DNA from 2 places in the Nocardioides sp. NPDC057767 genome. Region 2 is predicted to be linked to the other one. Evidence: riboswitches for the same ligand, from Rfam matches in the RefSeq annotation. Region 2 holds a riboswitch; the other holds the start of a gene.
The links. Region 2 has a riboswitch for cobalamin ahead of ACFVDI_RS03505 (ribonucleotide-diphosphate reductase subunit beta). Riboswitches for the same ligand answer to the same signal wherever they lie in the genome.
Positions count from the first base shown of each region.

Region 1: another riboswitch for cobalamin. It lies ahead of ACFVDI_RS24800 (prenyltransferase/squalene oxidase repeat-containing protein); the one in region 2 lies ahead of ACFVDI_RS03505 (ribonucleotide-diphosphate reductase subunit beta).

Region 1 covers NZ_JBHVKJ010000065.1:17,307-28,117, reverse strand. Annotated here, with positions in the region: gene ACFVDI_RS24810 (NYN domain-containing protein) at 58-816, shown strand; gene ACFVDI_RS24805 (glycoside hydrolase family 19 protein) at 832-1,497, opposite strand; cobalamin riboswitch at 1,566-1,698, shown strand; gene ACFVDI_RS24800 (prenyltransferase/squalene oxidase repeat-containing protein) at 1,764-2,837, shown strand; gene ACFVDI_RS24795 (hypothetical protein) at 2,831-3,448, shown strand; gene ACFVDI_RS24790 (CbiQ family ECF transporter T component) at 3,528-4,640, shown strand; gene ACFVDI_RS24785 (ABC transporter ATP-binding protein) at 4,637-6,205, shown strand; gene ACFVDI_RS24780 (ECF transporter S component) at 6,202-6,996, shown strand; gene ACFVDI_RS24775 (alpha/beta fold hydrolase) at 7,164-8,087, opposite strand; gene ACFVDI_RS24770 (hypothetical protein) at 8,084-8,341, opposite strand; gene ACFVDI_RS24765 (DMT family transporter) at 8,487-9,371, opposite strand; gene ACFVDI_RS24760 (glycoside hydrolase family 65 protein) at 9,402-10,811, opposite strand, start outside.
Region 2 covers NZ_JBHVKJ010000004.1:43,203-54,013, forward strand. Annotated here, with positions in the region: gene ACFVDI_RS03475 (VWA domain-containing protein) at 1-1,684, shown strand, start outside; gene cobO (cob(I)yrinic acid a,c-diamide adenosyltransferase) at 1,684-2,298, shown strand; gene ACFVDI_RS03485 (cobyrinate a,c-diamide synthase) at 2,292-4,955, shown strand; gene ACFVDI_RS03490 (cobalamin biosynthesis protein) at 4,952-5,878, shown strand; gene ACFVDI_RS03495 ((2Fe-2S) ferredoxin domain-containing protein) at 5,866-6,225, opposite strand; gene ACFVDI_RS03500 (ribonucleotide reductase N-terminal alpha domain-containing protein) at 6,341-8,056, opposite strand; gene ACFVDI_RS03505 (ribonucleotide-diphosphate reductase subunit beta) at 8,056-9,054, opposite strand; cobalamin riboswitch at 9,182-9,399, opposite strand; cobalamin riboswitch at 9,512-9,577, shown strand; gene ACFVDI_RS03510 (CbtB-domain containing protein) at 9,634-9,849, shown strand; gene ACFVDI_RS03515 (CbtA family protein) at 9,849-10,625, shown strand; gene ACFVDI_RS03520 (ferredoxin) at 10,643-10,811, opposite strand, start outside.

The sequences.
Region 1 (10,811 bases), on a different contig from region 2:
CGGTTTTGGTCACGATGAGCCGACTCGGCGGTGGGTGGCACTGGCAGACTGTCCGGCGTGACCGAGCCGTTTCGTATCGCCCTGCTCATCGACGCCGACAACGCCCCAGCGGCCAAGATCGACGCGATCCTGAACGACCTGGCCGAGTACGGCGAGGTGACCATCCGGCGGGCCTACGGGAACTGGACCAAGCCCGAGCTCAAGGGCTGGATCGAGGAGCTGCACGACGCGGCCATCCGGCCGATGCAGCAGTTCGACCTGACCGCCCACAAGAACGCCTCCGACATGGCGCTCGCCATCGACGCCGTCGAGCTGCTGCACGCGGCGATCCCGGACGCGTTCGCGCTGGTCTCCTCCGACTCCGACTTCACCCCGCTGGTGCACTACCTGCGCGAGAAGGGGCGCGCCGTCTACGGCTACGGCCGGGAGAAGACGCCGGCCCCGTTCAAGAGCGCCTGCACCCGGTTCACCGTGGTCGAGAAGCTCGGCGGCTCCGAGGAGGAGACCGACACCGACTCCGAGGCCGGCGCCACCCCCGCCCGCAAGCAGTCCTCCTCGGCGACCACGGGACAGGTCCTGAAGCGCAACGCCCGGTTGATCCAGCTGCTGCGCAACTCCATCGCCGCGGCCGCCGACGACGACGGCTGGGCCCTGGTCGGCACGGTCGTCTCCCGCATCCGCAACCAGTCCTCCGAGGACCCGCGCAACTACGGCTACGCCACCTGGACCAAGCTCATCAAGGCGATCGACCTCTTCGAGCTCAAGGACGAGGGCACCTCGGCGATCGCGGTCAGCGACAAGCGCAACAAGAAGTGACGTACGTCTGCAGGTCTAGGACGCGTCCGCGGTGAGGTCCTGGTCGTCTGCCTTCTTCGGCTTCGGGCGGGTGCAGTCGATCCCCTTGGGAACCGAGCCGTCGAGGTGCTTCAGCGCGGCCTTGAAGTCGCGGCAGCGCTCGGCGTCCTCCTCCTTGTTGGCGGGATAGCCGATCGCCGCGTTGACCTTGCCCATCTCGAGGGCGTCGGCGAGCGGGTTGATATCGCGGGCGACGGTCCAGTACCACCGCGAGATCGGCGCGCTGTGGTCCAGGGACCGGGCCAGCTCGGGGCGGCGGCGAAGGTCGATGCCGAAGTAGGCGCCGGCGTCGGTGTAGTTGGCCTCGCCGGTCAGCTGGATGTAGCCGCGGCCGGCGTACTTCCGCTTGTCGTGGGGGCCCTTGGCGTCGTGGTGGAAGGAGCTCTCGTTGGCGAGCGTGGCCAGGTAGGCCGCCTGCCGGTAGGAGGTCGTGATCCGGGCGTCGGACATGGCCCGGTTGAGGGTCGGCAGCCCGGTCTCGACGGTCTTCCTGTCACCGACCTTGTCGCCGAACATGGCAACCAGATCGGCGTACGTGACCGAGGTTCGAGCCGGTGCCGCGACGGCCGTCGTGGCTGGGCAGAGGGAGAGCACGGTGGCCGAGATCGAGGTTGCGACAAGGCCGAGAATCCTGTGGCGCATGGGGACAGAGTGACTGCTCGACGGCGATCCCGCAAGCAGGGACGACCCGGCATAAGATGACCCCCGAATCAAGCAGAGCCTCAATCAACACACGCCGTGGTGGGGGAAGCCGGTCGAATCCCGGCGCTGACCCGCAACCGTAGGCCCAGGACATCGGGTCCTGGGCGAGCCGGAGCACCTGCCGACGGGCGCGTACTGACCTGACGCTGTCGTGGAAAGCAGCGGGTCGGCCCTGGGCCTTCCCGACGAACAGCGCGGAAGGAACCATGAAGAAGACCGTCATCGGTGGCATCGCCGCCGCCCTCGCCCTCACCTCGCTCGCCGGCTGCGGCGAGAAGGCCGTCGAGGAGGGGGAGAAGCCCACCTACGACGCGAAGGTGTCGACCTCCGTGGCCGACTGGCTCGTCGCCCAGGCGCCGAAGGGTGTGGCCCGCAACGCGCAGTACGGCACCGACGACTTCGGGCTCAGCGCCGACATCGGGATCGCGCTGGCCGAGGTCGGTGGCTACGACGAGGAGATCGCCACGATCGCCGCGGCCGTGATGGAGAACAAGTCGGCTTACACCTCGCCCGGGTTCGGCACCGTGACCTCGGCCGGGGCCACCGCGAAGGCGCTCGTCCTCCAGCAGAACATCGACGCCTCCGACCCCGGTCTGCTGAAGCAGCTCGAGGGCACCGTCGGTGAGAACGGCCGCATCGCCGACAAGCTCGACCCCGAGAACAAGGAGGCGGCCGACTACTCCAACACCATCGGGCAGTCGTACGCCGTCTGGGCACTGAGCAACGCCGAGAGCAAGAAGGCCACCGCCGCCGCGGATTTCCTGGCCGGGCAGCAGTGCGAGGAGGGCTGGTTCCGGGTCACGTTCACGGCTGACCCCGCGGCCGCCGACCAGACCTGCGACGGTGACCCGAAGGCCGCTCCGGATGCCGACGCCACCGCGTTCGCGTTGATCGCGCTGTCCTCGGTCGCCTCTCCCGAGGCCGAGAAGGCCGTCGAGGCTGGCGTCGAGTGGCTGAAGGAGACCCAGGCGGAGGACGGTTCGTTCAAGGCGGCGACCGGCAACATCGCCAACTCCAACACCACCGGCCTGGCCGGGTGGGCGTTCGGTCGCGCCGGTGAGACCGATGCTGCCGAGAAGGCCGCGACCTGGGTCTCCGAGCACGTCGTGACCTGCGGTGACGACATCGGGGCGGTGGCCTACGACGACGCCGCCCTGGCCGAGGGCAACACCAAGGGGCTGACCAAGGAGTCCGAGGGGATGTACCGCCTCGCGGCCGCCCAGGCGCTGCCATCCCTCGTCTTCCTGCCCAAGGACGCGACCACGAAGACCGCGTGCTGAGCCTACGGTCCGCGATGGTGGCCCTGGCGATCCTCGCCGGGGCCACCGCACCCGTCCTCACCCCGGCTTCGGCTTCTGCCGCAGAGGCATGTGACGGCGTCACCGTCGTCGTCGAGCCCAACGCGCTGGGCGGCGACCCCGAGGTCACCTGCGTCCGGCCCGAGGAGGGCGACACCGGTGCCGACCTCTTCGAGAAGGCAGGGCATCCGCTCACCTACGTGACCTCGATGCCCAGCGTCGTCTGCCGTGTCGACGGCCGGCCGAAGACCGCCGGCTGTGCCCAGATGCCTCCCGCCGACGCCTACTGGTCCCTGTGGGTCACCGACGAATCCGGGGCCTGGAGCTATGCCTCCAGAAATGTTACCGAAATCAGCGTGACCTCCGGGCAGGGTGTTGCGTTCACGTGGATAGACGACGATGTCGTTACCGCTCCGGCGACGGTGCTTGGGGATGCTGTGGGGGCGCCCTCAAGCCCGTCGCCGGAGTCATCTCCGGAGGACTCACCCTCTGACTCGACCTCCGAGCCCCGGCAGCTGCCCGTCTGGGTCGCTCCCGCCGGGATCCTCGCCCTCTTCTCCGTCGCCGGTGTCGTCTGGTGGCGTCGGCGATGAGCGAGCGTCAGCGAGCGAACAATGGATCTTTCATCGGACCGCGTCCGTACCCTGGCGCATGCGCTACGGAGGCGGTCCGATGAGCACCTTGATTCGCGAGGCCGCGATCGCGCGCCTGCCCCGTGATCTGCACCCCGTCGCCTGGTGGGTGTGGGCGATCGGGCTGGCTGCGTACGCCTCCTTCACCACCAACCCGCTGCTGCTCCTGCTCTTGGTGGGGGTGGTCTCGGTCGTGGTCGCGGCCCGTCGCGGTGAGCAACCGTGGGCGAAGGCGTTCCGGCTCTACGTCGGCCTCGCCCTGTTCATCGTCGCGACCCGGGTGCTCTTCAGGGTGCTCCTGGGCGCCGTGCCGGGTCATGTGCTCATCGATCTGCCCGAGATCCCGCTTCCCGATTGGGTGCTCGGGATCCGGCTGCTCGGGCCGCTCACCCGCGAGGCGCTGCTCGCGGGCCTCTACGACGGTATGCGGCTCGGTGTGATCGTGATCTGCGTCGGTGCGGCCAACGCACTGGCCAACCCGAAGCGACTGTTGCGGTCGCTGCCGCCCGCGCTCTACGAGATCGGCACCGCCGTGGTGGTGGCGGTGACCGTGCTGCCCCAGCTGGCCGAGTCGGTGCAGCGGGTCCGCGCCGCGCAGCGGCTGCGGGCAGGGGCGACCGGAAGGGTCAAGCGGCTGCGCCGCTTCCTGGTGCCGGTGCTCGAGGACGCCCTGGAGCGGTCGATGGCGCTGGCGGCCGGCATGGACACACGCGGCTACGGACGTACGGCCGGGATCCCGGCTGCCACCAGGCGGGTCACCTCGGGGCTGATGCTGGTCTCGCTCGTGGGTCTCTGCGCCGGCGTCTACGCGGTGCTGGACGGGACCACGCCCGGCTGGCTGGCGGCCACCATGCTGGTGCTCGGCGTCGGCTCCGCGGCCATCGGGCTGAGGCTGGCCGGTCGCCGGGTGTCGCGGACCGTCTACCGGCCCGACCGGTGGCGCTGGCCGGAGGTCGTGGTGGCGCTGAGCGGCGTGCTGGTCGCGGTCGTGGGCTGGTGGGTCGCCCGGTCGCAGGTCCCGGTGGCCTTTCCCGGGGTGAGCACCGCGCCCGGGGTCACGCTGACGGCCATGGCAGGAGTGCTCGTCGGGCTGGTCCCGGCGGTCGCCGCGCCGGTGCCGGCATCACTCGTCGAGGAGGAGACAGCCGCATGATCGAGCTGCGAGGGATCACGTTCACCCCGCCCGACTCCTCCGAGCACGTGCTCAAGGACGTCGATCTCACCATCGAGGAGGGCGAGCTGCTGCTCGTCTCCGGCCCCACCGGCTCCGGGAAGTCGACGCTTCTCGGCGTCATCGCCGGCCTGGTGCCCCGCTTCTCCGGCGGCGTGCTGGAGGGTGACCTGCTGCTGGACGGCGCCTCGATCATCCGTACGCCGCCGCGCGAGCGCGCCGGGATCATCGGCTACGTCGGTCAGGACCCGGTGGCCGGCTTCGTCACCGACACGGTCGAGGAGGAGCTGGCCTACGGGATGGAGCAGCTCGGGCTCCCGCCGGCGACCATGCGGCGCCGGGTCGAGGAGACCCTCGACCTGCTCGGCATCGCCGAGCTGCGGCAGCGGTCGCTGCGTACGCTCTCGGGCGGGCAGCAGCAGCGCGTCGCGATCGGCTCCGTGCTCACCACCCACCCGCGGGTGGTCGTGCTCGACGAGCCCACCTCCGCCCTCGACCCCACCGCCGCCGAGGACGTGCTCGCCACCATCACCCGGCTCGTGCACGACCTCGGCACCTCCGTGGTCCTCGCCGAGCACCGCCTCGAGCGCGTCGTACCCTTCGCCGACCGGATCGCGCTCCTCGTCGGCGACGGCTCCGTCGCTGTCGGCGACCCCGCCGACATCCTCGAGGACTCGCCCGTCGTGCCGCCGCTCGTCGAGCTCGGCCGCCAGCTCGGCTGGTCGCCGCTGCCGCTCACGGTGCGGGATGCGAGGCGGCGGGCGCGGGGGGTGGCGCTTGCCGACCGCGTCGGTCATCTCGAGATGACCGACGCCGTGGCCCTGAGCGCCCGCTCGCTCACCGTCACCCGAGGGCGTACGCCGGTCCTGCACGAGGTCTCGATCCGACTGCCCGCAGGGCGGGTGACGGCCCTGATGGGACGAAACGGCTCGGGCAAGTCGACGCTGCTGTGGTCGCTGCAGGGCACCCAGAAGCGCCTGGCCGGTTCGGTGGACGTCGGTGGCAAGGATCCGGAGACGCTCGACCCCGAGGCGCGACGCGCGCTCGTGGGCCTGCTGCCGCAGAGCGCGGCGGACCTGCTCTACCTGGAGACCGTGGCCGAGGAGTGCGACGCCGGCGGCCCACGGACCAGGGAGATCCTGGACAGCCTCGTCCCGGGCATCCCCGACGACCAGCACCCGCGCGACCTCTCCGAGGGTCAGCGCCTCGCCCTGGCACTGGCACTGATCCTGAGCGCCGACCCGCCGGTCGTGCTCCTCGACGAGCCCACCCGCGGCCTCGACTACGCCGCGAAGCATGCCCTGTCCGAGATCCTTCGCGACCTCACCGGCGCGGGCAAGGCGATCCTGGTCGCGACCCACGACGTCGAGTTCGTCGCCCAGGCCGCCGACGACGTCGTGGTGCTCGCCGACGGCGAGGTGGTCTCCGCCGGCGACGTACGCAGCGTCACCGCCGAGTCGCCTGCCTTCGCTCCCCAGGTGAGCAAGGTCTTCGGCCTGGGCTGGCTGAACGTGCGCGAGATCGTCGAGGCGGTGGGGGAGGGATGATCAGGTTCTCTCCCCGCACGGCTCTCCTGCTCGCGATCATCTCGGTGGCCGGGCTGATGATGTTCGCCTGGCCGCTGCTGCTCCACGGCTACGAGCGGGTGCAGCCGCCGTTCATCTTCCTCGCACTGCTGCCGCTGATGCTGGTCGTGCTGCTCAGCGAGCTCGCGGTGGGCGGGATCGACACCCGGATGATCGCGATCCTCGGTGTGCTCAGTGCGATCGAGGCCGTCCTGCGCGCCGTCTCCGCCGGCACCGGCGGGGTCGAGCTGGTCTTCTTCATGCTCATCCTCGGAGGCCGGGTCTTCGGGCCCGCCTTCGGCTTCGTGCTCGGCTGCACGAGCCTGTTCGTCGCCGCGCTGGTCACCGCCGGCGTCGGGCCGTGGCTGCCCTATCAGATGCTCGGCGCGGCCTGGGTCGCGATGGGAGCCGGACTCCTGCCACGCGCGAGCGGTCGTCGCGAGATCGGGCTGCTGGCGGCGTACGGGATCCTCGCCTCCTACGCCTACGGACTCCTCCTCAACCTGCAGGGCTGGCCGTTGCTGACCGGGGTCACGGTCCCCGGCACGAGCGGCAACCTCTCCTACGAGCCCGGTGCCGCGCTCGCCGAGAACCTGGCGACCTTCCTGCGCTACACCCTGGTCACCTCGACCAGCAGCTGGGACACCGTGCGAGCCGTCACCACCGCCGTGGCGATCGCTCTCCTCGGCCCCGCCGTGCTCGCCACCCTCCGTCGAGCCGCTCGCCGAGCCATGATCACCCCCGCCGAGGCGTCACCCCGGTCGGTCGAGTAGTCGCTCCCGTCGGCCGAGATCTGGCCGGCACCGCACGTGTAACACGTCGTTCGTAGGACTATCCGGTCGTTCCGATAGGGCGAGTAGTCCTACGAACGACGTGTTACAGCTCGCCGCAGCCGCACAAACTGACGCCTCGGCCGACCGGAGTGACGCCTCGGCGCGGGTCAGACCCGCTGGTGCTCGGCGACGCGAGCGAGGAAGCCGAGCAGCAGCTGGTGGACGCGGTCGGGCTGCTCCATCTGCACGAAGTGGGTGCCGTCGAGCTCGACGAAGGTGCCGTTCTTCAGCCCGGCGGCGACCCGGGACATGTGGCGCGCGCCGGCGACGAGATCCCGGGTGCCCGCGACCAGCACGACCGGCACCTTGATCCGGCGCGGCGATACCGAGCGGCGCTGGGAGGTGCGCAGGGCGAGGTGGAAGTACCACTCGACCGGAGTGGTCAGGAACTCGGCCAACGCGGCCGCGGCGAGCTCGGGGTCGGGGACCTTGCCGATCAGGCCGGCCTTCGAGAACACCTCGATCGCCCGCGGTCCGAGGTCGAGCCGGGTGGCCACGGGAGTGATCAGGGAGCCGGTGCGGCGCAGCACCTTCGCGGCGGTGCGGGTCACGATCGCGGCCGCCGGTGCGGGCAGCGGCAGCGGGCCCAGCATCGACTTGAAGGTGTCCCCGGGCACCCCGGCGACGCCGAAGATGCCGGAGACCCGCTCGGGGTGGTCCGCGGCCAGCTCGAACGCGGTGTTGACGCCGATCGACCAGCCCATCACCACCGGCCGCGCGAGCGCGAAGGCGTCCATCACCGAGAGCGCGTCCTCGGCGAAGTGCCTCGATGTCGTCTGCTCCAGATCCTTCGGCCGCGCCGAGCCGGAGGTGCCGCGGTGCTGCCAGGACACGACGCGTACGCCGCAGGAGGTGTGCAGCAGCGCCGGCCAGTTCCACGGGCTGGTGCCGAGACCGTTGCACAGCAGCACCGTCGGTCCGTCGATCACGCCCTCGGGGTCGTTGGTCCAGGCCCGGATCAGGGTGCCGTCGTCGGAGAGCACGTCACGGAACGTGACCGTCGACTCGGCCATCGCCCGTGGGATTCTCATGCAGTCATTCTCTCCGATGCGAGCAGCTGGAGATAGTGCTGGACGTCTTCACGCTCCGCACGCCGCAGCAGGAGCGCCTCCTCCGCGGCCTTGGCGTTGTGCCGGGCGACGAGCTGAGAGGCCACCGGCCAGGCGAGCAGCAGCTGGATCGGTCGAAGGAACGGGCCCACCATTCGGCCCGCGGTGCGTGCGGCGAAGAGTGCGGCCATCTGGGCGACGGCGGTGGTGTGCGCTGGGGCGGTGATGGTCGACAACGGAGCAACTCCAGAGACAGGCGGGACCGGACGGAGGGAGGGGGAGTTGTCACCAAACTGTAGTGACCTGAACATTCGAAGTCGGTGACGAACCGATGTCGCTTGTGTGAAACGCCCCACTACATCGTGCGACGAGCCACGTACGTCACGCCGGCGTCGACTCCACCGGCACGTGATGGTCGGGCTTGCCGGTGCGCGTCGCTCCGGCGGAGGCGACCACGACGCAGGCGATGGCCAGCCACTGCAGCACGGACAGCCCCTCGTGGAGGACCAGGATCGCGGCCAGCGCACCGGCCGCCGGCTCCAGCGACATCAGGATCGCGTAGAGCCCCGGCTTGATCGAGCGCAGGGCGACGAGATCGAGGGAGTAGGGGATCACCGAGGACATCAGGCCCACCATCAGCCCGATCAGCCACACGTGCGGAGACCCCAGCCCGTCGGCGTACGCCATCGCCGCAGGCGTCAGCGCCACCGCCGCGACGGTGGAGGCCAGGGCGAGACCGTCGAGCCCCTCCCAGCGCGCGCCGGTCGCCTTCGACAGCACGATGTACGCAGCCCAGCAGGCACCCGCGAGCAGCGCGAACAGCACGCCCACGATCGAGATCCGCCCGGGTTCGAGACCGAGCAGCACGACCCCGGCCGCCGCCAGCGCCACCCAGACCAGGTCACGTGCCCGCCGCGAGGTGACCAGCGCGATCGTGAGCGGGCCGATGAACTCGATGGTGACCGCGATCCCGATCGGGAGCCGGGCGAAGGACTGGTAGATCGCCCAGTTCATCAGCCCGAGCGAGGCCCCGAAGGCGACCACGACCAGCCAGTCGCGCCGCGACAGGCCGCGGACCCGCGGACGGGTGATCGCCAGCAGGATCAGCGCGGAGAGCGACAGCCGCAGCCACACCATGGCCGTCGGGGTGACCTCGTCGAAGAGCGACTTCGCGAACGTCGCACCGACCTGCACCGACGCGATCCCGATCAGAACCAGAACGACCGGGTGGGCAAGCCTCGCCCGGAGAGAGGAAGCGTGCACCACCCGGTCAGTCTAGGGTCATGTGAAGACCGGCTACTGAGCCGAGTCCGTCTGCGAGATGTTGGACAGGTTGGCGGCCTTGTTGGCGGCTTCGGCGAGCCGCTCGGAGCCGCGCGGGGGGTCGTGCGGGACCATCGGGTGCTCGATGTGGTCCTGCTCGTAGATCTCCGGCGGGATCGGCGTCGGCACGGTGGCGATGATCCGCGACCCGTCGGGCCGTACGCCGCCGTGCACCTCCTCGTCGAGGTGCTTGCCGATCCGCGGCCCCTGGTCGGCGAGCGGCACGACGACCGGTGATCCCTTCGAGACCACGAACTCCTCCCCGCGGACGCTGACCGGGATGTCGAACTCCTCGCCCGGGGTGTCCACGACGGTGAAGACGATCTGGTCGGTGGTCACCGCGACCTGCATCCGGGTCGAGTGCCACTGGACCCGGAAGATCAGCGAGCCCCACTCGGCCGGCAGCCGCGGGTCGAAGGAGAGCTTGCCGTCGTAGTCGCGCATCCCGCCGAAGCCGAACGCGAGCCCGCCCCACACGCCGCCCGTGGAGGCGATGTGCATGCCGTCGACGGTGTTGCCGTGCATGTTGTGCAGGTCGACGTAGAGCGCGTCGTAGAAGTAGCGCAGCGCGTCGTCCTGGTAGCCGACCTCCGCCGCCACGATCGACTGCACGACCGCCGACAGCGTCGAGTCGCCGGTGGTGATCGGGTCGTAGTACTCGAAGTCGGCCCGCTTCTCCTCAGGGGTGAACCGGTTGCCCTGCTGGAAGAGGGCGAGCACCACGTCGGTCTGCTTGAGCACCTGGAACCGGTAGATCACCAGCGGGTGGTAGTGCAGCAGCAGGGGACGTACGTCGTCGGGGGTGTTGGGCAGGTCCCACACCTCGCGGTCGAGGAAGTTGTCGTCCTGAGGGTGGATCCCCAGGCCCTCGTCGTAGGGGATGTGCATGGCGGCAGCGCAGCGACCCCACTCCTCGACCTCGTCGGGGGAGACGTCGAGCCGGCCCATGACCTGCGCGTACTCGCGCGGATACTCCGTGCGGAGCATCTCGATGGTCTCGACGGCCTTCTCCAGGTTGTAGCGGGCCATCACGTTGGTGAACAGGTTGTTGTTGACCACCGTGGTGTACTCGTCCGGCCCGGTCACGCCGTGGATGTGGAAGGACGGCTCGCCGTTGTGGCGCCAGAAGCCCAGGTCGGCCCACATCCGCGAGGTCTCGACCAGGATGTCGACGCCCTCGCGGATCAGGTAGCCGGTGTCACCGGTCGCGTAGACGTACTTCATCAGCGCGAAGGCGATGTCGGCGTCGATGTGCACCTGCGCGGTGCCGGCCGCGTAGTAGGCCGAGGCCTCCTGCCCGTTGATCGTGCGCCACGCGAACAGCGCGCCCTTCGCGGCCATCTCCTGCGCCCGCTGCCGGGCGGCGGGGAGCATCACCGAGCG
Region 2 (10,811 bases):
GCCAGGACTGCTCGCCCGGGCCCACCGCGGCCTGCTGTACGTGGACGAGGTCAACCTGCTCCACGACCACCTGGTCGACCTCCTGCTGGACGCGGCCGCGATGGGCCGGGTCTCGGTCGAGCGCGACGGGGTCTCGGTCGAGCACGCCGCCCGATTCGTACTGATCGGCACCATGAACCCCGAGGAGGGCGAGCTGCGCCCGCAGCTGCTGGACCGCTTCGGGCTCACCGTCGAGGTCGCCGCGCCCCGGGACCCCGCGCTGCGCGCCGAGGTCGTCCGCCGCCGGATGGCCTTCGACCTGGACGCTCCCGCGTTCGTCGAGCGCTATGTCGCCGCCGAGCGCGACCTGACCGCCCGGATCTCGGCCGCCCGCGCGCTGGTCGGCAAGGTCCGGCTCACCGCGCCCGGGCTGCTCAAGATCGCCGAGGTCTGCGCGGCCTTCGAGGTCGACGGGCTCCGCGCCGACATCGTCACCGCCCGCACCGCCGTCGCCCACGCCGCCTGGGCCGGACGCTCCGAGGTCACCCGCGCCGACATCCGCCGCGCCGCACTGCTCGCGCTGCCGCACCGCCGCCGTCGCAACCCCTTCGACGCTCCCGGCCTCGACGAGGACCTCCTCGACCGCATCCTCGGCGACGAGGAGCTGCCACCCGAGCCGCCCCCGGAGGTCGAGCCTGTCGAGACCTCCCACGAGGAGACATCGACCACCGACGACGGGGTCGCGGAACCCCAGTCGGTCGAGCCCGGCGAGCGCCAGCGAGACGGTGCCGAGACCAACACAGCCGATTCCGCGGACGACCGACCCGACGCGCCGCCCACGCCCTCCGCTCCCGCCCCCGAGTCCGTCACCGCTGCCGCCCCTGCCTACCGCCCCCGCCTCCTGACCGTCACCGGACTGGGCACCGGCCGCACCGGAGGCCGGAGCAAGGCGATCGGCAGCAGCGGCCGCCGGATCGGCGCGAACACCAGCGTCCGCGGCTCGCTCCATCTCGTCGAGACGCTCAAGGCCGCCGCGGGCAAGCAGGCAGCCCGCCCGCGTACGTCCGCGAAGGTCGAGCTGCGGGTCGAGGACCTCCGCACCGCGGTCCGCGAGGGACGCGAGGCCAACCTGGTGCTCTTCTGCGTGGACGCGTCCGGGTCGATGGCCGCGCGCAAGCGGATGGCGCAGGTGAAGGCCGCGGTCCTCTCGCTGCTCCTCGACGCCTACCGGCGCCGCGACAAGGTCGGGATGATCACCTTCCGCGGCGAAGGCGCCGAGCTCGTGCTGCCGCCGACCGGGTCGGTCGACCTCGCGGCAGCCCGTCTGGACGAGGTGCCCGCCGGAGGACGTACGCCGCTGGCCGAAGGCCTCCTCGAGGCCGCCCGGGTGCTGCAGCGCGAGCATCTGCGCGACCCCGATCTGCGGCCGCTGCTGGTGGTCGTCACGGACGGCCGCGCGAACTCCAAGGCCCACGGCAAGGAGGCGGTGCGGCGCTCGCAGCAGGCCGCCGCGTACGTCGCCGGCCTGGGCGTCACCACCGTCGTCATCGACTCCGAGAGCGGGCCGATGCGGCTCGGGCTGGCTCGCCGGCTGGCCGAGCACCTCGGCGCCGAGCACGTCCCGGTCGCCGAGGTGAGCGCCGAGGCGCTGACGTCGGCCGTCCACGGGTTCACCGGATCCACCATGGGAAGGGGCGCTGCCTGATGCCGAAGGGACAGCCGCTGAACGTACCCGACGACGGGCTCACCACCCGCCAGCGCCGCAACCGGCCGCTGGTGATGGTCCACACCGGGCCCGGCAAGGGGAAGTCGACCGCCGCCTTCGGGCTCGCGCTGCGCGGCTGGAACCAGGGCTGGCGGATCGGGGTCTTCCAGTTCGTGAAGTCGGCCAAGTGGCGCATCGGCGAGCAGACGGTCTTGGAGCGGCTCGGACAGCTGCACGAGGAGACCGGCGAGGGTGGACCGGTCGACTGGCACAAGATGGGCTCCGGATGGTCGTGGTCGCGCAAGCGGGGCGAGGCCGAGGACCACGCCGCGGCCGCCGCCGAGGGCTGGGCCGAGATCAAGCGGTGCCTGGCCGAGGAGCGCTACGACCTGCTCGTCCTCGACGAGTTCACCTACCCGATCAAGTGGGGCTGGGTCTCTGCCGAGGAGGTGGCGTCGGTGCTCTCCGAGCGCCCCGGGCGCCAGCACGTCGTGATCACCGGCCGCGACGCCGATCCTGCCGTGCTCGAGGTCGCCGACCTGGTCACCGAGATGACCAAGGTCAAGCACCCCATGGACGCCGGCCAGAAGGGCCAGAAGGGCATCGAATGGTGACCCTGCCCCGGCTGGTGGTCGCGGCTCCCTCGACGGGTTCGGGGAAGACGACGATCGCGACCGGGCTGATGGCGGCGCTGCGCGCTTCCGGTCACGAGGTCAGTGGGCACAAGGTCGGCCCGGACTACATCGACCCGGGCTACCACGCGCTCGCCACCGGCCGCCCGGGCCGCAACCTCGATCCTCACCTGGTTGGAGTCGAGCGGGTGGTGCCGCTGCTGCTCCACGGTGCCGCCGGGGCCGACGTCGCGGTGATCGAGGGCGTCATGGGCCTCTACGACGGCCGCCTCGGCACCGATGGCTTCGCCTCGACAGCGCACGTCGCCGCGCTGACCTCCTCGCCGGTCGTCCTGGTACTCGACGTCGCCCGGATGTCCCGTTCCGCTGCCGCGATCGCGGCGGGCATGGCCGCCTTCGACCCGTCCGTACGCATCGGGGGAGTCGTCCTCAACCGCTGCTCTCCCGGGCGCAACGCCGACGAGATCCGGCGAGCGCTCGACCAGGTCGGCCTGCCGGTGCTCGGCATGCTCCCGCGGGACGAGACGCTCGCGACCCCGTCACGTCACCTCGGCCTCGTCCCCGTCGCCGAGCGGGACGAGTCGGTCGCGCTGATCGAGCGGCTGGGGGAGCAGGTCGCCGCCCACCTCGACCTCTCCGCCCTGCTCGACGTCGCTCGCTCGGCCCCCGACCTGGACGCCGAGCCGTGGGATCCGGCCATGGCGCTGGAGATCGACGCCTCGCCGGCCGGGGAGCGTCCGGTCGTCGCGGTCGCGGGCGGCAGGGCGTTCACCTTCCGCTACCCCGAGACCGAGGAGCTCCTGGAGGCCGCAGGCTGCGACGTACGCCCCTTCGACCCGCTCACCGATCCCACCCTCCCCGAGGGGACGAAGGGGATCTACCTCGGCGGCGGTTTCCCGGAGATGTACGCCGCCGAGCTCGCCGCGAACGCGAGCCTGCTCCGCGACCTGAAGGCCGCCGTTCAGGCCGGGATCCCGACCGTCGCCGAGTGTGCAGGTCTCCTCTACCTGGCCGAGTCCCTCGATGGCGTACCGATGGCCGGCGCCATCCCCGCGCACGCCGCGATGAGCGAGCGCCTCACCCTGCGCTACCCGGTCGCGGTCGCGGCTTCCGACTCCCTCCTCACCCGAGCCGGCGAGCAGGTCACCGGCCACGAGTTCCACCGCACCACCACCTCGCCCGCCGCTGGTACTCAGGCCGCATGGTCGATCGAATCCGCACGGCCACCGGCCGAGAAGTCACTTGCGTCGGCCGAGACGTCAGTTGTGGCGAGCGAGAAGTCACTTGCGTCGGCCGAGCCGTCAGTTCTGGGCGACGAAAGTCGAGTTTCGCGTCCCACAGCTACAGATTCGGCCCCCAAAAGTGCCAACTCGGCCGACGCAGCTGACGGTTCGGCCGGCGGGGGCGACGGTTCGGCGCTGATGGGGTTTGCGTCGGACACGCTGCATGCGTCGTACCTGCATGTGCATTGGGCCGGCCATCCGAAGCTGGCGGTCCGGTTCGCGGCTGCGGTTCACGGCGCGGCGCAGAATCCCGCCATGGCGGGAAAATGCGCCGCCACGCGCACGAGTTCGCCCGCAGAACCCCGCCATGGCGGGGAAATGCCCGCCACTACGGACGGCCAACTGGCCGACCCCCTGCGGCACCACGGCGACGTCGAGGTGGGCGACGGGCTGCTCGACTTCGCGGTGAACGTCCACCCGGACCCGCGCCCGGAGTGGCTGGACCAGGCACTCCACGACTCGCTCGCACCGACCGCCTACCCCGACGAGGAGCCGGCGCGGGCGGCGCTGGCCAAGCATCACGGCCGTGAGCGTGCCGAGGTGCTCCCGACGGCAGGGGCGGCGGAGGCATTCACGCTGGTCGCGAGGGCGAGGAAGTGGCGGAAGCCCGTCGTGGTCCATCCGCAGTTCACCGAGCCCCACGCGGCGCTGGAGCAGGCCGGCCACACGGTCACCGAGGTCCGCCTCCGCGCCGAGGACGGGTTCACCCTCGACCCGGCGACGGTGCCCGGCGACGCGGACCTGGTCGTCGTCGGCAACCCGACCAACCCCACCGGCGTACTCCATCCCACCGACACCCTCCGCGAGCTCCTTCGCCCCGGGCGCCTGGTCGTGGTCGACGAGGCGTTCATGGACGCGGTTCCCGGCGAACCCGAGACGCTCACCGGTGAGCGGACCGAGGGTCTGCTGGTGATCCGAAGCCTCACCAAGCACTGGTCGATCCCAGGGGTCAGGGCCGGTTATGTCGTCGGCGACCCCGCCGCGATCGGCGACCTCGAGGCCGTACGCACCCCGTGGTCGGTCTCGGCCACCGCCGCCGCCGCGATGCTCGCCTGCGCCACCGAGCGCGCGAGTGCGGAGGCCTGCGAGCGCGCCGAGCGGATCGCCACCTGGCGCGCCCACCTCGAGGCGGGCCTGCACGAGCAGGAGATCGAGTACGTCCCCTCGACCGCCTCCTTCGTTCTGGCCCGGCCCGGCGCCGGAGTCCGGGAGGCCCTGCGGGAGCAGGGCATCGCCGTACGCCGCGCCGACACCTTCCCCGGCCTCGGCCCGGACTGGGTGCGGATCGCGGTGCGCCCCGAGGATCCGACCGACCAGCTCCTGGCCGCGCTCCGCCGAACCAGGGCAGACCTGTGAGCCCCCGGGCGATCGGCCTTCTCGCCGGTTTCGCGCTGGACCGGGTGCTCGGGGACCCGCGCCGCTACCACCCGGTCGCCGGCTTCGGCACGGTGGCGATGAAGGCGGAGCAGGCCTGGTACGCGGACGACCGCGCCCGCGGCGTGCTTCACACGGCCGCTCTCGTCGGGGGAGCGGTGGTCCTCGGAGCTGCTGCCGAACGCCTCGCTCCCGGCCGTGCCGGGAAGACGCTGGTCACCGCCGCCGCCACCTGGGCGGTCCTGGGCGGCCGCTCGCTGGAACGCGAGGCGCTGGCGGTCCACGCACACCTCGACACGGGTGACCTCCCCGCCGCGCGGCAGCGGCTCACCCACCTCGTCGGCCGTGACACCGCCGAGCTCGACGCTTCCGAGGTCTCCCGCGCCGTGGTCGAGAGCGTCGCGGAGAACACCTCCGACGCGGTGGTCGCGCCGCTGGTGTGGGGCGCCGTCGCGGGCGTACCCGGACTCCTCGGCTACCGCGCCGCCAACACCCTGGACGCGATGGTCGGCCATCACAACGACCGCTACGAGCACTTCGGCTGGGCCAGCGCGCGCCTCGACGACCTGCTCAACCTGCCCGGCTCGCGCCTGTCCGGCCTGCTCACGCTGGCCGCGGCTCGGTCCCGGGCGAAAGAGGCCTGGCGGGCCTGGCGCCGCGACGCCGCGCGACACCCGAGCCCGAACGCCGGCGTCGTCGAGGCGTCCTTCGCCGGCGCCCTCGACATCCGTCTCGGCGGCACCAACCGCTACTACGGCGACCGGGTCGAGCACCGCGCGGTGATGGGCGACGGCCGTGCCGCCACCCCCGCCGACGTCGTCAGCGCCACCACCCTGGCCCGCAGGGTCGGCATCGGCGCAGCCCTGGTCGCGGCGGCGTACGCGGTGGTCGCTCAGCGCCCGTGACGAAACGCCCGGGCCATGACCGCGGGCGGTGCGTCGGCGATGCCCGGCCCGCCGGCGCGGGTCCACTCGGCCAACGCGTCGGCGACCCGCTCCGAGCCGGCCCGGGCGACCCAGACCGGCCGGGCGCCACGCTGCCGCCCCTCGGGTGAGGGACCCACGACCACGACGTCGGCACGTTCGCAGGGGCCGAGGCAGTCGGCGACACGTACGGTCGCCGACTCCCCGGCCGCCGCGTTCAGGGTCGTGAGCACGGCCGCGTGGTCCACCCCGGGCGACTTCCGCTCGGTCCCGCAGCAGCAGCCGCGGCAGACCGTCAGCGTCGGCCGCCCGCCCGCGGACTCAGTCACCCTTCGCAGGCCTCGCAGTCCGGGCCGTTCTCGATGGCGCAGACCGCGGCGTCGCTCCAGTCGTCCCAGGTCAGGTCGTCGATGGCGTCGGTGGTGGTCGGGTTCTCGTTCATGGTCATGCTCCTGTCGTCGAAGTGGTCGAAGAGGACTGCTTGCTGGCCTGGATGCCGGCGCGCGAGCGCAGGTAGTACAAGCTCTTGATGTTCGGGTCGAGCAGCGCGAGCTTGTGGATCTTGCTGATGTACTGCGGGGTCGCGTCGGCCTGGAAGAACAGGTTGAGCGACTGGGCCTGGTCGATGTAGACCTGCCGGTCCGAGGCCCGGGCGAGCAAGATCTCCTGGTCGATCTCGTAGCCGGTCCGGAAGACGTCCTTCTCGTGGTCGTCGAGCCACGAGACGTGCTGGACGGAGCCGCCGTGGTCGATGATGTCGGAGATGTGCGCCTGGTCGTAGACGCCACGCTCCTTCATCACCTCGACGAGGTTCTGGTTGGCCCGCGGCATCTCGCCGGCCGAGGTGGTCTGGTTCCAGACGTTCGCGACGTACGGCTCGATGCCCTGGCTGGTGCCGCCGACGATCACCGCGGTGCTCATCGTCGGTGCGATCGCCATCAGGTGGGAGTTGCGCCGCCCGACGCACCACTCCGGGATGCCGGCGACGGAGCCCATCCACCGCGACGCGGCGTCGGCGCGCGTGGAGATCCGCTCGAAGATGTCCTTGTTCAGCGCGGCCGCCTTGTCCGACTCGAACGGCACCCGCTGCTTCTGCAGATAGTCGTGGTAGCCCATCACCCCGAGGCCCAGGCTGCGGGCCTTCTCGGTGTAGCGCACCGCCCGCTCGAGGCCGCGGATGGTGCGGGCCTTGCGCAGGAACGCCTCGGCGACCGCGTCGAGGAAGACGGTGGCGACGTACGCGGTGTCCTGGTCCTTCCACTCGTCGTAGGTCGACAGGTTCAGCGAGGAGAGCACGCATGTGTAGGAGTGGTCCTCGTCGCTGAACAGGGTGATCTCCGAGCACAGGTTGGAGGCCTTGTTGGCGAGCCCGTTCGCCTGGTAGGACTCGGTCTGGGCCGCGTTGACGGTGTCGACCTTCCAGATGTAGCCCTTGCCCAGCACCACCCGGATCTTGAGCACCCGCTGGTAGCGCTCGAGCGCATCCTTGTCGCCGGCCAGCATCCGGTCGATGAACGCCTGGCTGAAGATCCAGCCGACGTTCTTGTTGGCCGGCTCGCGGAAGATCAGGTCGGCGAGCTCGTAGAAGTCCGGGTGGTCCACGGGCAGGTAGCCCGCCCAGGAGCCGCGCCGGGTGGCGCCCTGGCTGATCTGGTTGGTCATCTCCACGAAGTTGCAGAACACCGGCACGACGCCGTTGGCCTTGCCGTTGTCGCTGAACTTCGCGCCGCGGGGCCGGACGTCACCGAGGTACGCCGAGGTGCCGAACCCGTTCTGCGACAGGATCGCGGCCTCCTTGAGGGTCTCGTAGAAGCCCCAGACCGAGTCCTCGACGTAGGACCCCTCGCACGAGACCGGCAGACCGCGGTCGGTGCCGAGGTTGGACAGCACCGGCGTCGACGGGGAGAGCCAGCCGTTCCAGATCGCCTCGAAGAACGGCTCCGTCCAGGAGACACCGTCCTCGCGGGGGTACATCTCGTCGGCCAACTCCCCGGCCGTCGTGGCGATGGTCTCGTAGCGCTCCCGGACGCTCTGGTCCGCGACGGTGTACTTCGCCTTGAACATCGCGTAGCCCGCGGTGGTCATGAAGGCCGGCACGGTGCCTTCGTCCTGCAGTGCCTTGCGCTCGGCGGAGAGCGCCTCCCAGCTGTTGCTGCCCATCAGAACTCAAACTCCGTCTCGCCGATGTTGCGGTTGTATTCGTTGCCGGTGACCTGGAAGAAGTCGTGGAACTGGGTGCCGTTGATGCCGGCGTAGAACCACTCGGCGACCGGGTTGGTCTCGACCCCGAAGAGCGGCTCCATCCGCATGTTCTCCAGGGTCATGTCGATGCGGGAGCGCACGAAGGCCTCCAGATCGGCCTGCTCGATGCCGGTGATCGGACCGTCGGCGAAGAGCATCTCCACGATCCGGGCCTCGTGGGCGTAGAGGTGCTCGGCGACGTCGCGAACCCGGGCGAAGAGATCGTCGCGCTCGGCCTCGAACTTGTCGGCCGGCACGGTCGCGGCGTACTCGTCCAACGTCGTGTTGAACAGCCAGGCGCCGCCGGTGGCGTGCAGGTTCTCGTCGCGGGCGGAGAAGTTGATGCCGCTGATCACGTTCTGCAGCAGGTTCTTGCCGCCGGACTGGAAGTGCTTGAGGAAGGCGAAGTTGGAGTAGAGGACGCAGTTCTCCATCAGCGTGAAGACACTCAGTGCGTAGAGCAGGTCCTCGTCGGCGATCGCGTCCCACACGAAGGCGATCCGCTCGGCCAGCACCGGGTCGTTCTTGTAGGAGTCGTAGAACTCCTCGGTGTCGATCATCAGGGTCTTGTTGAGCTTCGCGTAGAACGGCGCGTGCATGTTCAGCTCGGCGAACGAGAAGGCGTTGGTCATCATCTGGATCTCGGGCCGCGGGAACGCGTGGAAGAGCCGGTCGCCCCACACCTCGCCGCCGAGGATCAGCTCGTAGATGGTGAACAGCTTCAGCGTGGTCTTGACCGCGGCCTGCTCAGCGTCGGTCATGTTGACCAGGAAGTCCTGCTTGTCGTTCTCGACCGGGATCTCCTCGGCCGTCCAGAAGATGCTCCGCTGCTTCTTGGCCAGGTCCTCGGCCATCGGATAGTCGAAGACGTACGCCGACTTCTCGGTGCGGATCGGTAGACCCTCGGTGTCGATCAAGCCCCATGCCCCCTTGTTCACGCGGGCCCCGGGGCCCGCTCGGATGTCTCGTGCATCCGTGCCGGGGCAGGAGAGGACGGCGTCGTACGCGCTCGATCCCCTGACCTTCCCTCGAGGTCGCGGACCCCACCGTGAGATGGGCACTGGCAGGTCTTCGGACTCGTGGGCGTCATCGTGCTCGGTCCTAGTGGCCGTCGCTTCCCAGGAGCCGGCTTGCTCCCAGTGCTTCGTGACGGCGGTCGTTCCCACTCACCGCTGCGGGGCAGTCCCGGACTCGCACCGGGTTCCCTCTTGCCTCTCCCGCCCCGTCGCCGAGGTGGGAGAACCAGCTGCGGGGACCACTATATGCGGGAATTACACCAATGCAACTTCCTAGATCTTGTGTTTCGTCGACTCCGTGGAACGCCGCGGGTGCGGCCGGAGCCCCGACGTGGCATGATGCCGCCAACGGACATGAGGAAGCCGGTGGAACTCCGGCACAGTCGCGCTACTGTGACACCGCCTCGCGGCGGTGGAGTCAGACCCGAGTGTCCGTCCAACCCCAACGAACAGGGACGCAGGTATCCCTGAGGAGGACATATGTCGCAGCACGCTGTAGCACCGCTCGCCGGCGCTGAACTGCCCACCATCCCGCTCCGTGAGCTCGCCCCCTGGGTGCTCTTCTTCGGTCTGCTCGGTCTCCTGGCGCTCTTCTTCATCAGCGCTGACCAGGGCGCCGTCTCGATCCCGTCGGGCACCCTGGTCCACGAGTGGGTCCACGACGGTCGTCACCTGCTCGGCTACCCCTGCCACTGATGAGCCCGCGTGCCTTTCTCGTACGCGGCCTGCTAGCTGGACTCCTCGCCGGGGTCGCCACCTTCCTGGTGGCGTACGCCGTCGGTGAGCCGCAGGTCGGTGCTGCCATCGCACTGGAAGAAGCCGGTGCCGATGGTCACGCACACTCGCATGCCGCCGAAGGCGGGGAGGGTGAGGAGGAGGCCGCCGAGGTCTCCCGCACCAACCAGAGCACCTGGGGGCTGCTGACCGGCACCCTCGCGGTCGGCGTCGCGCTCGGCGGCATCGTCGGGCTCGTCGCCGCGGCCACGCTGGGTCGTCTGGGACGGCTCACGCCGGGCCAGTCGACGGCGCTCGTCACCCTGATCGGGTTCGTCGCGGTCGCACTGGTGCCCTTCCTCAAATACCCGGCGACCCCGCCGGCGGTCGGCAGCGGCGACACCATCGGCGTACGCACCGCGGTCTACTTCGCCTTCCAGGCCCTCTCGGTCGTGGCGGCGGTGGTCGTGACGTACGCCGCGGTGCGGCTGCGTGGCCGGTTCGGCACCTACCTCGCCGTCGTCGGCGCGATCGCGGCCTACCTGGCCGTGATGGTCGTCGCCGGGGAGCTGTTCACGACGGTCAACGAGGTCGGGGACTTCCCGGCCGACACGCTGTGGTTCTTCCGCAGGGCCTCGCTGATCACGCTCGCCACGATGTGGGGCGTGCTCGGAGTGGCGCTGACGGGGCTGGTCATTCGTCTGTACGCGGCAGAGCGCGCTGTCGCGGAGCGTAAGGCCCTCGCCGCCAGCCTGTGACTTTCGAGCCCTTCGGGCTAGCGGGGGAGGCGGTAGGCCTCCACAGGACGGCCGCCGTCCAGGTGATCACGCACGATCATCCGGGCGGCGGCCGCTTCCACGTTGCCGTACCAGACGTCGTCGGGCTGCACGCTGAGCACCGGCGCCTGGTTGCACGGGAACTGGCAGCCGGTGTGGGTGATCAGC